Regions from separate parts of the Kitasatospora cineracea genome, predicted to be linked through region 2. Evidence: predicted binding sites of a transcription regulator. Region 2 holds the regulator's gene; the other holds the start of a gene.
The links. The regulator HspR, encoded in region 2, represses chaperone genes until heat shock. The targets are predictions, from matches to a motif close to TTGAGNNNNNNNNNCTCAA.
Positions count from the first base shown of each region.

Region 1: a site for HspR is predicted at 4,573-4,591, ahead of lon (endopeptidase La). Genes of this name have one in related genera too.

Region 1 covers NZ_RJVJ01000001.1:307,314-314,826, forward strand. The annotation lists gene EDD39_RS01340 (MarR family winged helix-turn-helix transcriptional regulator) at 1-328, opposite strand, end outside; gene EDD39_RS01345 (ABC transporter permease) at 447-1,490, shown strand; gene EDD39_RS01350 (GtrA family protein) at 1,549-2,076, opposite strand; gene lon (endopeptidase La) at 2,157-4,550, opposite strand; gene EDD39_RS01360 (rhomboid-like protein) at 4,731-5,462, opposite strand; gene EDD39_RS01365 (response regulator transcription factor) at 5,766-6,500, shown strand; gene EDD39_RS01370 (HAMP domain-containing sensor histidine kinase) at 6,667-7,513, shown strand, end outside.
Region 2 covers NZ_RJVJ01000001.1:1,598,599-1,606,111, forward strand. The annotation lists gene EDD39_RS07220 (LuxR C-terminal-related transcriptional regulator) at 1-209, shown strand, start outside; gene EDD39_RS07225 (LuxR C-terminal-related transcriptional regulator) at 206-1,171, shown strand; gene EDD39_RS07230 (TIR domain-containing protein) at 1,187-1,747, opposite strand; gene EDD39_RS39385 (hypothetical protein) at 2,162-2,332, shown strand; gene EDD39_RS07235 (helix-turn-helix domain-containing protein) at 2,350-3,348, opposite strand; gene EDD39_RS07240 (heat shock protein transcriptional repressor HspR) at 3,576-4,100, opposite strand; gene dnaJ (molecular chaperone DnaJ) at 4,108-5,259, opposite strand; gene grpE (nucleotide exchange factor GrpE) at 5,398-5,988, opposite strand; gene dnaK (molecular chaperone DnaK) at 5,985-7,513, opposite strand, start outside.

The DNA.
Region 1 (7,513 bases), 1.3 Mb from region 2:
CCTCCTCGGTCAGCGACACCAGCGAGGCCCGCCGGTCCAGCGGGTCGGTCTCCCGCCGCAGCAGCCCCAGCTCCTCGATCGCCCGGATCTGCCGGCTCACCGTGGCCTTGCCCACCCCGAAGTGCAGCCCGACGTCGGTCACCCGGGCCCGCCCGGACTCCCGGATGAACCCGAGCAGCACGTACGCCCCGGCCTCCAGCTCGGGGTGCACCAGCCGGGAGATCTCGGCGGCCCGCGCCCGGCTGCGCCGGAACAGGGTCGCCACCTCGCGCTCGACCGCGAGGAACGCCAGTTCGGCGGGGCTCCGCCGGTCCGAGGGGTCACTCATGGCGCTCAGTATCGCGCAGCTCGCGCCTCCCCCGACACGCAACTGTTTCATGATATGAAGTATCCGTTTTGCCTCTTTTGAACCACTCGCCCCCTCTACCCCAAGGAGACGCCCCACCATGGCCCACACGGCAGAGCCGGCCAAGGGATTCCTCGGCGAACTCCGGGACGCGGTCACCCCGCGCGCGTTCTTCCTGGTCGTCGCCGTCCTGCTGCTGCAGCTCGGCTTCATCACCTCCTACGTGGGCGCCCTGCACCACCCGACGCCGCACGAGCTGTCCATCGCGGTGGTCGCCCCGCCCGAGGTCGCGCCCAAGCTGGTCGGCGCGCTGGAGTCCGTCCCGGACGACGCCGTGCGCGCCTCCACCGCACCCGACGCGGCCACCGCCGAGGCCCGGATCAAGGACCAGAAGATCTACGCGGCCTGGGTGGTCGACCCGGCCGGCACCGAGGACCGGCTGCTGGTCGCCGAGGCCCGCGGCCCGGCCGCCTCCACCGCCGCCGAGGCCGTCGTCACCAAGCTGGCCGCCTCCCAGGGCCGCACTGTCGCGGTGGACGACACCGTCCCGCTGGCCGCCGGCGACGCCAAGGGCCTGTCCGCCTTCTACCTGGTGATCGGCTGGTGCGTGGGCGGCTACCTGGTCGCCTCGATCCTCGGGATCAGCGCCGGCTCCCGCCCCGCCAACACCGGCCGGGCGGTGCTGCGGCTCGGCACGCTCGCGCTCTACTCGGTCGCGGCCGGCCTGGGCGGCGCGCTGATCATCGGCCCGGTCCTGGACGCGCTGCCCGGCTCGATCGCCGGACTCACCGGCCTGGGCGCGCTGGTGGTCTTCTCGGTCGGCGCCGTCACGATGGCCCTGGAGTGCCTGTTCGACGTGGTCGGCATCGGCCTCGCGGTGCTGCTCTTCGTCGTGCTGGGCAACCCCAGCGCGGGCGGGGTCTACCCGGCCCCGATGCTGCCCGCCTTCTGGCGGGCGATCGGCGAGTGGATCCCGAACGGGGCCGGCACCTCCGCGGCCCGCTCGATCGCCTACCTGGACTCCACCAACCTCACCGTGCCGTTCCTGGTGCTGGCGCTCTGGGCGGTGCTCGGCGTCGCGGTGACCTTCCTCGCGGTGGTCCGCCGCCCGCAGTTCGGCCGCCCCATCCCGCCCGAGGACTGACCCGGCCCGCCCGAGGTCCGACCCCGCCCGCCCGAGGACCGACCCGGCCCGGGCGGGGTCAGACCCGCTCGGGCGCCCGCCCCGGCTGCTGGTCGCCGGCCGCCCGCTCGGACAGCTCGGTGAACACGAAGCGGTTCATCGCCCAGAACCGGAACGCCATCGCCAGCAGGGTGCCGATGATCATCCCGCTGAAGAAGTCGGCGAGCTCCTGGGTGAAGTGGCTCACGTCCGGCGTCCGGAAGTCGAACAGGTACCGGGACGCCACCAGCGGGAGGTCGTTCACCCCCACCGCCAGCGCGCTGACCACGAAGAACCCGGCCGCCTCCCGCTTGCGCCCGGCCGCGCGGAACGACCACTGCCGGTTCAGCACGTACGAGATCACCGTGGTCACCACGGTGGCGATGGTGAGCGCCAGCACCGGCTTGCTGTCCAGCACGGTGGTCTTCAGCCCGAAGTTGATCAGCATGGTCAGGACGAAACAGGTTCCTCCGACCACGAGGAACTTCACCAGCTTGCGGTGCTTCACCAGGACCGGGCGGATGCGCTCGGGCACGAGGGCCAGCACGCGCTGCGTAGGGGACGGCATGCGGGAAGTGTCCCATCGGCGCGGAACGGAGACCAGCAGGGGCCCCGTGGAACGTGTCCACGGGGCCCCTGCTCCGGGTGTCAGGCCGCCGCCACCAGCACCTCGGCCGGCTCCAGGGCCAGCCGCAGCACCTCGCGGACGTCCGACACCGGGTGGACCGTCAGGCGCTCCAGCACCTCGGCGGGGACGTCGTCCAGGTCCGCCTCGTTGCGCTTGGGGATGATCACCGTGGTGACCCCGGAGCGGTCCGCGGCCAGCAGCTTCTGCTTGACGCCGCCGATCGGCAGCACCCGCCCGGTCAGCGACACCTCGCCGGTCATCGCCACGTCGGTGCGCACCTTGCGGCCGGACAGCAGCGAGGCCAGCGCCGCGGTCATGGTGATGCCCGCGCTCGGGCCGTCCTTCGGCACCGCGCCGGCCGGCACGTGCAGGTGGATGCCCCGCTTGCGCAGCCCGGTCACCGGCAGCTCCAGCTCGGCGCCGCGCGAGCGCAGGTAGGAGAGCGCGATGTGCGCCGACTCCTTCATCACGTCGCCCAGCTGGCCGGTCAGGGTCAGCCCGGTCGAGCCGGTCTCGGCGTCCGCCAGCGAGGCCTCGATGTAGAGGACGTCGCCGCCGGCCCCGGTGACCGCCAGCCCGGTGGCCACGCCCGGCACCGCGGTGCGCCGCTCGGCCGGCTCCTGCGCCGACTCCGGCACGTGGTGCGGCCGGCCCAGCAGGGCCCGCAGGTCGTCCGCGCCGACCGCGGCGGGCAGCTCGCGCTCGCCCAGCTCGGTCTGCGCGGCGACCTTGCGCAGGATCCGCGCGATCGACCGCTCCAGGTTCCGGACGCCCGCCTCCCGGGTGTACTCGGCGGCCAGCTTGCGCAGCGCCGCCTCGTCCACCGTCAGCTCGTCCCCGCCCAGGCCCGCCTTGGCGAGCTGGCGCGGCAGCAGGTGGTCGCGGGCGATGGCGACCTTCTCGTCCTCGGTGTAGCCGTCGAGCCGGACCAGGTCCATCCGGTCCAGCAGCGGCTCCGGGATGGCCTCCAGCACGTTCGCCGTGGCCAGGAACACCACGTCGGAGAGGTCGAGTTCGACCTCCAGGTAGTGGTCCCGGAAGGTGTGGTTCTGCGCCGGGTCGAGGACCTCCAGCAGGGCCGCCGCCGGGTCGCCCCGGTAGTCCGAGCCGACCTTGTCGATCTCGTCCAGCAGCACCACCGGGTTCATCGTCCCGGCCTCCTTGACCGCCCGGACGATCCGGCCGGGGATCGAGCCCACGTACGTCCGCCGGTGGCCGCGGATCTCCGCCTCGTCCCGCACGCCGCCGAGCGCGACCCGGACGAACGACCGGCCCATCGCCTTCGCGACGGACTCCCCCAGCGAGGTCTTGCCCACCCCGGGCGGCCCGACCAGCGCCAGCACCGCGCCTCCCCGGCGCCCGCCGATCTGGCCCAGGCCCTGGTCGGCCCGGCGCTTGCGCACCGCCAGGTACTCGACGATCCGGTCCTTCACGTCCGCCAGCCCGGTGTGGTCCGCGTCCAGCACGGCGCGGGCCCCGGCGATGTCGTACGCGTCCTCGGAGCGCTCGTTCCACGGCAGTTCGAGGACGGTGTCCAGCCAGGTGCGGATCCACGAGCCCTCGGGCGACTGGTCGCTGGCCCGCTCCAGCTTGTCGACCTCCTTGAGGGCGGCCTCGCGCACCTTCTCGGGCAGCGCGGCGGCCTCGACCCGGGCCCGGTAGTCCTCCTCCTCGGTGTCGGCCTCGCCGTTCAGCTCGGCCAGCTCCTTGCGCACCGCCTCCAGCTGGCGCCGCAGCAGGAACTCCTTCTGCTGCTTGGCCACGCCCTCCTCGACGTCCTTGCGGATCGAGTCGTTGACCTCCTCCTCCGCGAGGTGCTCGCGCAGCAGGCTCAGCGCGTACTCCAGCCGGGCCGGGCGGTCCGCCTCCAGCAGCACCTTCAGCTTCTGCTCGGCGGTCGCGAACGGCGCGTACCCGATGTTGTCGGCCAGCTCGCCGACGTCCTCGATCGCGGCCACCCGGTCGACGATCTGCCAGGCCCCGCGACGGCGCAGCCACTGCGTGGACAGCGCCTTGTACTCCTTGACCAGCTCGGCCGCCCGCCCCGCCACCGGCAGCCCCTGGTCCGACTCCTTGAACGGCGTGGTCTCCACCCACAGCGCGGCCCCCGGCCCGGTCGTCCCGGCCCCGATCCGCACCCGTCGCACCGCCCGCACCAGCGCCGCCGGGTCCCCGTCCGCCAGCCGCCCCACCTGCTCGACCGTCGCCAGCGCCCCCACCGCCGCGTACGACCCGTCCAGCCGCGGCACCAGCAGCACCTGCGGCTTCCCCCCGCCGCTCCCGGCCCGCGCCGCCTCCACGGCGGCCCGCACCTCGGGATTCGAAAGCTCCAGCGGAACCACCATGCCAGGGAGCACCACCTCGTCGTCGAGCGGCAGCACCGGCAGAGTGAGCGGAGCGGACATCGATGCCATGATCTCTCCCCAGTCAGTGAAGTTGAGCTGACCTGACTAAGGTCTGACGCCCCCCGATTGTTCCCCGCCCCGCGTTCACCCCCAGTGAACACACCCCGGCACAGCAGGAACCCCGCGCCCCGTCGGGGGCGCGGGGTCTCCGCGCGGGGCGGCAGGCGCGCGCCGGTGCGACGTGCGCGGTCACCCCTCCGCCGGGGCCGCCTTCGGCCGGCCCTGCGCGCCCCACACCGGCACCGGTCGCACCGTCCGCGCCCGTCGCGTCCGCCGCGGGCCGCGGGGCCCGCGCCCGCGCAGGAGCGGCCAGAGCGCGACGCCCACCCCCAGCGCGGCGGGGTGGCCGACCGAGGTGATCAGGTCGGGGTCAGTCAGCAGTTGGTGTCCGATCAGCGCGAGCCCGGCGCCGAGCGCGACCTTCCGTCCGGTCGGGCCGAGCAGTCCGGCGAGTGCGCCGAGCGAGGTGAGGACGCCGTAGGAGACGCCGATGTCCATCGCGTCGAGCAGGCCGGTCTCGGCTCCGCCGGCCGCCACCGCGGCCACCACGACGGCCTGCGAGAGCAGGGTCGCGGCGATGTGGCCGGCGCCGAAGACGCCGAGGGCACGAAGGCCGCCGATCCGTCGTTCCAAGGGTGCGACGGTGAGGGCGAAGGCCCAGAAGTAGGGCATCCAGACCGGTCCGGCGACCCACAGGCCGCTGCCGACCAGGGAGAGCGCGGGGTGGACGAGCAGGTTGTGCGCGTCGGTGGAGGAGAGCGACTGGAGCCGGTGCACGGTGTCCTGGTCGCCGAAGCGCGCGTAGAGGGTGGTGCCGAGCAGCAGGGCGAGGTAACCGAGGGCGAACGGGTTGGCCCGCGGCGTGGGCACGGCCCGGAGTCCGGGCCGGATCAGTCGTCGGCGCAGTTCCGCGCTGGTCATGGTGCCTCCCGGACGCTTCGTCGTGCCCACGATACGGGTGACGGGTGAGAGGTGTCTGAGGAACTTCTGTGAAGACCTCTGCCCGGGCACGTGCCGCTCGCACACGTACCGTTACAGCTCGCAAGTGCTGCGGGTAAGGTATCGGCCCGTGCCCGTCCGAGCGGGGACCTGCCAAACCTGCCCCGACCGCGGGCGGGGGCACTCAGCGCCGGAACGGCGCGACGGAAACAAGACGACTACGAGCGGAAGCCCGCCGTCCCCCCGGACGGCCGGCCCGCGAGCCCTGGGGGCGGTGGCGTGACCGTGACAGAGATTCAGCAAGAGCCGATCAGCAGTGGACCGGTGGGCACCCAGCGACGGGTGCTCGTCGTGGAGGACGAGCCCACCATCGCGGAGTCGATCGCGGCGCGGCTGGGGGCCGAGGGCTTCAAGGTGGCGGTGGCCCACGACGGGCCGGGCGCGGTGGACGGGTTCCACACCTGGCAGCCGGACCTGGTGGTGCTGGACATCATGCTGCCGGGCTTCGACGGCCTGGAGGTGTGCCGCCGGATCCAGGCGCAGCGCCCGGTGCCGGTGCTGATGCTGACCGCGCGGGACGACGAGACGGACCTGCTGGTGGGCCTGGGCGTCGGTGCGGACGACTACATGACCAAGCCGTTCTCGATGCGCGAGCTGGCGGCCCGGGTGAACGTGCTGCTGCGCCGGGTGGAGCGGGCCCAGCAGGCGGCCCGGACGCCCGCGCTGGGGTCCCTGCGGTTCGGCGAGCTGGAGATCGACCACGTGCAGCGCCGGGTCCGGCTGGGCAGCGGCGACGTGCACCTGACGCCGACCGAGTTCGACCTGCTGGCCTGCCTGGCGGCGCAGCCGCGCGCGGTGCTGACCCGCGAGCAGCTGCTGGCCGAGGTGTGGGACTGGACCGACGCGTCCGGCACCCGCACGGTGGACAGCCACGTGAAGGCGCTGCGCCGGAAGATCGGCGCGAGCTGGATCCGCACGGTGCACGGCGTGGGGTACGCGCTGGAGGCCCCGCTGTCCTGACCGGACGCCGCCGGTCCGGGCCCGCGGGCCCGTCCGCGGCGCGTCCGGCCCCCTCACCGAGGACAAGTCGCAGGGACACCATGACCTTTCCGCAGCAACGCAACGGGGAAGCCGAGCCGGCTCCCCCCGGCCCCGGCCCTCGCTCGCGGCGCGCGCCGCGCACCGGGTGTGGGCGGACATCCGCCCGTTCGACCCGGTCCGCTCGATCAAGGGCAAGCTGGCGGTGCTGGTGGTCGTCTCGGTGGTGCTGGCCACCGGGATGGTGGTGGTGGCGATCCGGTCGGAGACCCAGATCCGGATCATCATGATCTTCTCGCTGATCGCCTCGCTGCTGTTCATGCAGTTCCTGGCGAACGGGCTGACGGCGCCGCTGCGCGACATGACGGCGGCGGCGCGGTCGATGGCGGAGGGCGACTACAGCGCCCGGGTCGAGGTGTCCTCGCGGGACGAGATCGGCGAGCTGGCCGACACCTTCAACCGGATGGCGGGCGACCTGGAGGCCGCCGACCGGCACCGCCGCGAGCTGATCGCCAACGTCTCGCACGAGCTGCGCACGCCGATCGCGGCGCTGCGCGGCCTGCTGGAGAACGTGGTGGACGGCGTGGTGAAGCCGGACCCGAAGAACCTGGGCACCGCGCTGGAGCAGACCGAGCGGCTGGGCCGGCTGGTGACCCACCTGCTGGACCTGTCGAAGCTGGACGACGGCGTGGTCCCGCTGGACTCCCGCCCGTTCCCGGTCCGCCCGTTCCTGGACGGGGTGCTGCGCGGGGTGACGGTGGACGGGGCGACGGCGGGCGGCGCGTACGCCCGGCGCGGGGACGTCCGACTGGAGGTGGAGGTGGAGCCGGCCGGGCTGTCCGCGGTGGCGGACGAGGAGCGGCTGCACCAGGTGGTGGCCAACCTGGTGGACAACGCCTGCAAGCACTCGCCGGTCGGCGGCACCGTGACGGTGCGGGCCCGGGCGGCCGAGGGCGGCGGGCTGCTGCTGGAGGTGGAGGACCAGGGTCCGGGCA
Region 2 (7,513 bases):
CGGCCGGGCTGACCCAGAAGGCGATCGCCTCCCGGCTGGGCCTGTCGCCGCGGACGGTGGCCGGGCACATCGCCCGGCTGCGCGAGTTCTACGATGCGGAGACCCTGTTCCAGCTCGGCTGGCAGCTGCGCGGGGCGTCCGGACGACCCGCCGCACCGCCCGGGGACCAGCGCCCGGGGCGGACGGCCGAGAAGGAGGGTGGGCTGTGAGCGAGGCGAACGCGGCCGCACTGCCGAGCGAGTCGGAGCGGCGGCTCTACCAGCAGATCCTGGACCAGGGCGGACGGGTGTCGTTCCGCGAGGCGGTGGAGCAGGACCCGACCGGGGTGCTGCGGCTGATGGAACTCGGGCTGCTGGTGCACGACGCGGCCGAGCAGTCGCTGACGGCGGTCGACCCGCGGGCGGTCAGCGACCGGATCAGTGCCGAACTGCGCGCCGAGGGCACCCGGATGCTGCTGCGCGCGGAGGAGATGCCCGCGCTGCTGGAGGACCTCACCCACGCCTACGACGCGACCCCGCGCCGGGCCGACCGCTCCAGCGTGGTGCAGCACGTCGACCGGACCGAGCAGATCCGGCACCGCGTCCTGCAGTTGGCGAGCGAGGCGCGCGAGGAGGAGCTGTCGCTGCACCCGGGCGGCGCCGGGCCGGCGGACCTGCTGGAGGAGTCGCTGGAACGCACCCGCCGCTTCCTGGAGCGCGGGGCGAGCATCCGCACCGTCTACGAGCCGACCGCGCTGCTGGACGGGCCGACGGTGCGCTGGGCGGAGCGGGTCACCGGCTGGGGAGGCCGGTTCCGCACCCTGAGCGAACCGTTCAGCCGGATGCTGGTCTTCGACCGCCGGATCGCCGTCGTCCCGGCGTCGGCGGACAACTCCAGTGCCGCGTTCGTCGAGGACCCGGCGGTGGTCTCGTTCCTGGTCGCCGCCTTCGAACGGGACTGGGAGCGGGCCGACCGGGTCCAGTGGCGCTCCGCCGAGCACGAGGGCGAGAGCGTCGTCCCGGTCCACGAACAGGTCGGCCGGCTGCTCGCCCAGGGCCTGACCCAGAAGGCGATCGCCTCCCGGCTGGGCCTCGGCGAACGGACCGTCGCCGCGCACATCTCCCGGCTGCGCGAACTCCACGACGCGGAGACCCTGTTCCAACTGGGCTGGCAGATGCGGGGAACCGACTGACCGGGTGACGGGCCGTCAGCCGGTGGCGATCTCCGGGGACCAGAAGCCGTACGGGCCGGCGTGCTCGCGGCGCGGCCGCGGGAACTGGTCGCCCGGCGCGGTCCAGAAGCCGCCGCGCAGCGACAGCGCCATCCCGGCCCAGTCCAGCGCGGTCTCCACGGTGTGGTGCAGCGCCTCCTGCGACCAGGTGTCGTCGAAGACCAGCGGGAGCACCGGCGAGACCTGCTCGATGGTGGCGATCAGCGGGTTGTGCGTGATCGCCTCGTCCACCAGCAGCACGATCGGCTTGCGCAGCGCCGAAGCCCACCCGAGCTCCAGGCTCACCCCGGCCGACAGCGGCGCACCGACGTACGCGAACACCAGGTCCGCGCTCTGCATGGCCCGGAAGTCCGAGGGCACCCGCTGCTCCGGCGCCCGCCCCGCCACCGTCCACGCGTCGCTGTGGTGCGCGCTGTACACCGCCGCCCCGCTGTCCAGCAGCGTGCTCCGCAACGTGGTCAGCCGGGTTCGGCTGGCCAGCGTCACCACGCTGTCCGCCGGCCCGGTCAGCCGCATCAGCGGCGCGGCCAGGAACACGCGTGCCCGGCGTCCTTCGGTGCCACTGACGGGGTGAGTCAGGGAGTACTGCTCAGACATGTCGACTCCGAGATAGGTGCCGCGGGGTGTTCCGCCCCCCACGGGTGGTGTGTCCATCGGAATGCTGCTCTGCATTCGCCTAGCTGGATGGTTGTTTGCGCATGAACATGCCGTGTGTGGGCACCCCCGTACTTTCGCCGCACACTCTGGTCGAGAGTTCACTGATCGTCCCTGGTCGGTTACGTCGACGTCCACAGAGGGACCATGGCATCTCGATGCCTGGCAGAGAGATGACGCACCTGAAGGGACCGCCCCCTGGCTTTCGTTGCGGCCGGTACGGCATTATGGTGCGCGTTGTGTGATTTGAAGGTTGCCGACCCGAGAAGTCGACGATCGAGAGGATGGAGGGGCGGTATGTCTCGTATGCGCCGAGTAGCCAGGATCGTCCTGATCTCCTTGACGGTCGGAGCCGCGTTGGTGCTCGGTGGTACCGCTGCCTCCGCCGACGACACCATCTGGAACATCAAGGCCCCCGATCACGTGCAGGCTGCGCAGATGGCCCTGCTCGACACGATCTGGAACTGAGCCCGGTACCGTCCCGATCAGTCGAAGCCCCCGGCACCCTCGGGGGGTTCCTCGACGTGGGTGCGCGCCAGTGCGTAGCCGAGCTGGAACAGCGACTCCACGCCGTACTCCTCGCGCATCTCCGCGATGTGCCTGGCCAGGGTGCGTTCGCTAATGCCGAGCCGCCGGGCGATCACCCGGTGGTTGACGCCTGCCAGCATCAGGTCGATGATCGCTTGCCGCATCCCGGATACCACTTCGTGGGGCACTACCCGGGTGCCATTGAAGTCGAGCGCCCGGCCCCATATCCGGTCGAATACCTCGGTCACCAAATAGCTGACGATCGCTTGATCGTGAATGAACGCGGCCAGATTGAGATCCTCGGCCACCGGGATCACCGCGACCCGGCGGTCTATCACAATCAACCGGGTGTAGGGCTCGTCGGAAGTGCGGAAACGTCCGCCGGCCTGGTTGATGGTGGAAACATAGTCCCGGGTCGGTGCGTGGTAACGAGTGCTGGGGTGGTAGATCGTCCGGAGCGCGATGCCCTGGCGCAGGGCCTCCAGGTCGCGTTCGATGATTCCGGACAGCGCCTCGGAGGGGCGGGGGCCGCCCGGCTGGGCGGCCAGGATCTCTTCCTTCGCACTGGCGACGGTCTGCTGCACCCGTTGATTGATCAGGACCTTGCCGCGCACGTACTCGATGCTCCCCCCGCCCTGGTCGGGGGAGTGGAACACGGTGGCGAGGTCCTGCAGGTCGGCGCGGAGGGCGGCAGCACGGGTGAGCAGGTCCAGGGCCTGACGTTGCCAGGTGTCGCTCAGCCCTTCGGACAGCTGCTGCGGATCGACCGCGACCACGACGTTCGGGTCGTCTATCTCGGGAACGAGCAGGCCGATGGTCAGCAGTTCGTCCAACGCGGGCTGGGAAGTCTCGTCGAAGTCGGTGATCGAGAGCCGTCCGTTGCCGTGGAGTGCGGACCGGAACAGGGCACGCGCGTCATTCGACAGGAAACTGAGGCCGCCACTGGCGGCTTTCATCCCTGCAGATCCTCGCATGTGCGGCTCCCTGGGCTGACGTGGACATCTCGCAGGACGCGTACCACCGGTCCGGATGATCGTAGGCGTTTCCACGCCCAGGGTGGGCTGGCATTTCCCGCCCCGTGGGACGAATCATGGCTGGGCCGACTGAACTCTCTCACGGAACCGAGAGCCGCCGGCACCCCCCGAATGGTAGGGCGACGGCGGCTCGGTGCGTTCCGGCGGGGTCAGCGCTTGGGCCGCCAGACCACCAGTGCGCTGGACTGCTGGACCTGCTGGTAGGGGACCAGGTCGCGGCGGTAGGAGGCGTGGACGGCGGCCTCGCGCTGCTGGAGGGTGGCGGCGGCGCCCTCCAGGGCGTCGACGAGTTCGCCGACGCGGGACTGCAGAGCGGTGACCTGGTTCTCGAGTTCGATGATGCGCTTGATTCCGGCCAGGTTGATGCCCTCGTCCTGGGAGAGCCGCTGGACCTCGCGCAGCTGCTGGATGTCCCGGGCGGAGTACCGTCGGCCGCGGCCGGCGGTGCGGTCGGGGCTGACCAGGCCGAGCCGGTCGTACTGGCGGAGGGTCTGCGGGTGCAGGCCGGAGAGCTCGGCGGCGACCGAGATGACGTAGACCGGGGTGTCCTCGGTGAGGACGTAGGGCGGGGCGGCGGCGCGCGGGCGGCCGCCGCCGGGCAGGCCCTCGCCGAGACCGGGGCCGATCCGGCCGGTGCCGTCGCCGCCGTGGCTACTGTCGGGGTGGGGACTCATCGGGGTCTCACGCTCCCTCCGCCGCCTTGAACAGGGCGGCTCGCGGGTCGTCCGAGGCGGTGGCCTCGCGGTACTGCTCCAGCGCGGTCAGCGCGTCTCCGTCGACGTGCTTGGGCACCGTGACCTCCACGGTGACCAGCAGGTCGCCGCGGGTGCCGTCCTTGCGGGTGGCGCCCTTGCCGCGGGCCCGCATGGTCAGGCCGTTGGCGCTGCCGGGCGGCAGCTTGAGCTTCACGGCCGGGCCGTTCAGGGTCGGCACCTCGATGGTCCCGCCGAGGGCGGCTTCCGGGAAGCTCACCGGCACGGTCACCGTCAGGTTGTCGCCCTTGCGACCGAACACCGGGTGCGGGTCGACGTGCACGGTGACGTACAGGTCTCCGGGCTGGCCGCCGCGCTCGCCCTGGGCGCCCTTGCCCTTGAGCCGGATCCGCTGACTGTCCTGCACGCCGGCGGGGATGCGGACCTGCATGGTGCGGGCCGAGGAGGCCCGGCCGCTGCCGTGGCAGACGGTGCACGGGTCGTCGACGATCATGCCGCGGCCCTTGCAGTCCCGGCAGGGCTCGGAGAGCGCGAAGGCGCCCTGGCCGCGGCTGACGGTGCCGGCGCCGACGCAGGTCGGGCAGACCCGCGGGGTGGTGCCGGCCTTGGCGCCGGTGCCGGCGCAGGCGCGGCAGGCGGCCTGGGAGGTCATCCGCAGCGGCACGGTCGCGCCGTCCACGGCCTCCTCGAAGTTCAGCGTGACCTCGGTCTCGACGTCGGCCCCGCGCCGCGGCTGGGCGGCCTGCCGGCCGCCGCGGTTGAACAGCCCGCCGAACACGTCGCCGATCCCGCCGCCGCCCGTGCCGCCGCCGCCGTTGAAGAGGTCGCCGAAGTCGAAGCCGCCGGACGCGCCGCCCGCACCGCCGGGCCGGAAGCCGCCGCCCGCGAACAGCGAGCGGGCCTCGTCGTACTCCTTGCGGCGCTTCTCGTCCGAGAGCACGTCGTAGGCCTCGGAGATGTCCTTGAAGCGCTCCTCGGCCTTGGCGTCGCCCTTGTTCGCGTCCGGGTGGAACTCGCGGGCCAGCTTGCGGTAGGTCTTCTTGATCTCTGCGGGGGTGGCGTCCTTGGGCACGCCGAGGACCTTGTAGTAGTCCTTCTCCACGTAGTCCTTAGCGCTCATGGCCTTTGACCGCCACCTCCCGGGAAACCGAAGTTCTGTTGCCTGTCGGCACCGCGCGGCGCGGTGCCCTGATACGGCGCTGCGGAGCCGGCCGCCGTACTGGACGACGTACGACTCCGCAGCGCACGGGGACTCTACTCAGCTGTCGGACGAACCGTCAGCCTTGTCGCCGTCCGGCTCGCCGGTGGTCTGGGTGCCCGGCTGGGGCTCCGCGACCGCGACCATCGCCGGGCGGATGATCCGCTCGCCGATCCGGTACCCGGGCTGGAGGATCTGCACGCAGGTGTCCTCCGTCACGTCCGACGAGTAGCTGTGCATCAGCGCCTCGTGGATCGTCGGGTCGAAGGGCTCGCCCTCCTTGCCGAACTGCTGCAGCCCGAGCTTGGCGACGACCGTCTCCAGCGACTCGGCGACCGACTTGAAGCCGCCCGTCACCTCGCCGTGCTCACGGGCCCGGCCGATGTCGTCCAGCACCGGGACCAGCGACTCCAGGATGTTGGAGACGGCGATCTCGCGGACGGTGGAGCGGTCACGCTCGACCCGCTTGCGGTAGTTCTGGTACTCGGCCTGGAGCCGCTGCAGGTCGGCGGTGCGCTCGCCGGCCTCGCGCTTGGCGGCGGCCAGCTCGTCGGCACCGGCGCCCGCGACGGCCTCCTCGGCTGCCTTGAGCACTGCCTCCTCGGCGGCGGAGTCGTCGCCGGGCTGCTCGCCCTGCGGCTTCTCCGTCATGCCGCACCGCCCTTGGGCTTCTCGTCGTCGACGATCTCGGCGTCGACCACGTCGTCGTCCTTGGCGCCCGCCTCGCCGGCCCCGGCCGCACCGGCCGCCGCGCCCGCGCCGTCGGCCTGCGCGTACAGCGCCGCGCCGAGCTTCTGGGCGGTGGTGGAGACCTTCTCGGTGGCGGTGCGGATGGCCGCGATGTCCTCGCCCTTGAGGGTCTCCTTGAGCTCGCCGATGGCGGTCTCGACCTCGGTCTTGACGTCGGCCGGGAGCTTGTCCGCGTTGTCCGCGATGAACTTCTCGGTCGAGTAGACGAGCTGCTCGCCCTGGTTGCGGGTCTCGACGGCCTCGCGGCGCTTGGTGTCCTCCTCCGCGTAGCGCTCGGCCTCCTCACGCATGCGGTTGACCTCGTCCTTCGGCAGCGAGGAGCCGCCGGTGACGGTCATCTTCTGCTCCTTGCCGGTGCCGAGGTCCTTCGCGGCCACGTGCATGATGCCGTTGGCGTCGATGTCGAAGGTGACCTCGATCTGCGGCAGGCCGCGGGGCGCCGGCGGCAGGCCGGTCAGCTCGAACATGCCGAGCTTCTTGTTGTACGCCGCGATCTCGCGCTCGCCCTGGTAGACCTGGATCTGCACGGAGGGCTGGTTGTCCTCGGCGGTGGTGAAGATCTCGGAGCGCTTGGTCGGGATCGTGGTGTTGCGCTCGATCAGCTTGGTCATGATGCCGCCCTTGGTCTCGATGCCGAGGGACAGCGGGGTGACGTCGAGCAGCAGGACGTCCTTGACCTCGCCCTTGAGCACGCCGGCCTGCAGGGAGGCGCCGATGGCGACGACCTCGTCCGGGTTGACGCCCTTGTTGGCGTCCTTGCCGCCGGTCAGCTCCTTGACGAGCTCGGCGACGGCCGGCATGCGGGTCGAGCCGCCGACCAGGACCACGTGGTCGATCTCGGACAGCTGGATGCCGGCGTCCTTGATCACGTTGTGGAACGGGACCTTGCAGCGGTCCAGCAGGTCCGAGGTGAGCTGCTGGAACTGGGAGCGGGTGAGCTTCTCGTCCAGGTGCAGCGGGCCCTCGGCGGAGGCCGTGATGTAGGGCAGGTTGATCGAGGTCTCGGAGGACGAGGACAGCTCGATCTTGGCCTTCTCGGCGGCCTCGCGCAGACGCTGGACGGCCATCTTGTCCTTGGACAGGTCGACGCCGTGGCCGGACTGGAAGACCTTCACCAGGTGGTCGACGACCCGCTGGTCCCAGTCGTCGCCGCCGAGGTGGTTGTCGCCGTTGGTGGCCTTGACCTCGACCACGCCGTCGCCGATCTCCAGCAGCGACACGTCGAAGGTGCCGCCGCCGAGGTCGAAGACCAGGATGGTCTGGTCGTCCTTGTCCAGGCCGTAGGCCAGGGCGGCCGCGGTCGGCTCGTTGACGATGCGCAGGACGTTCAGGCCCGCGATCTCGCCGGCCTCCTTGGTGGCCTGGCGCTCGGAGTCGTTGAAGTACGCCGGGACGGTGATGACGGCGTCGGTGACCGTCTCGCCCA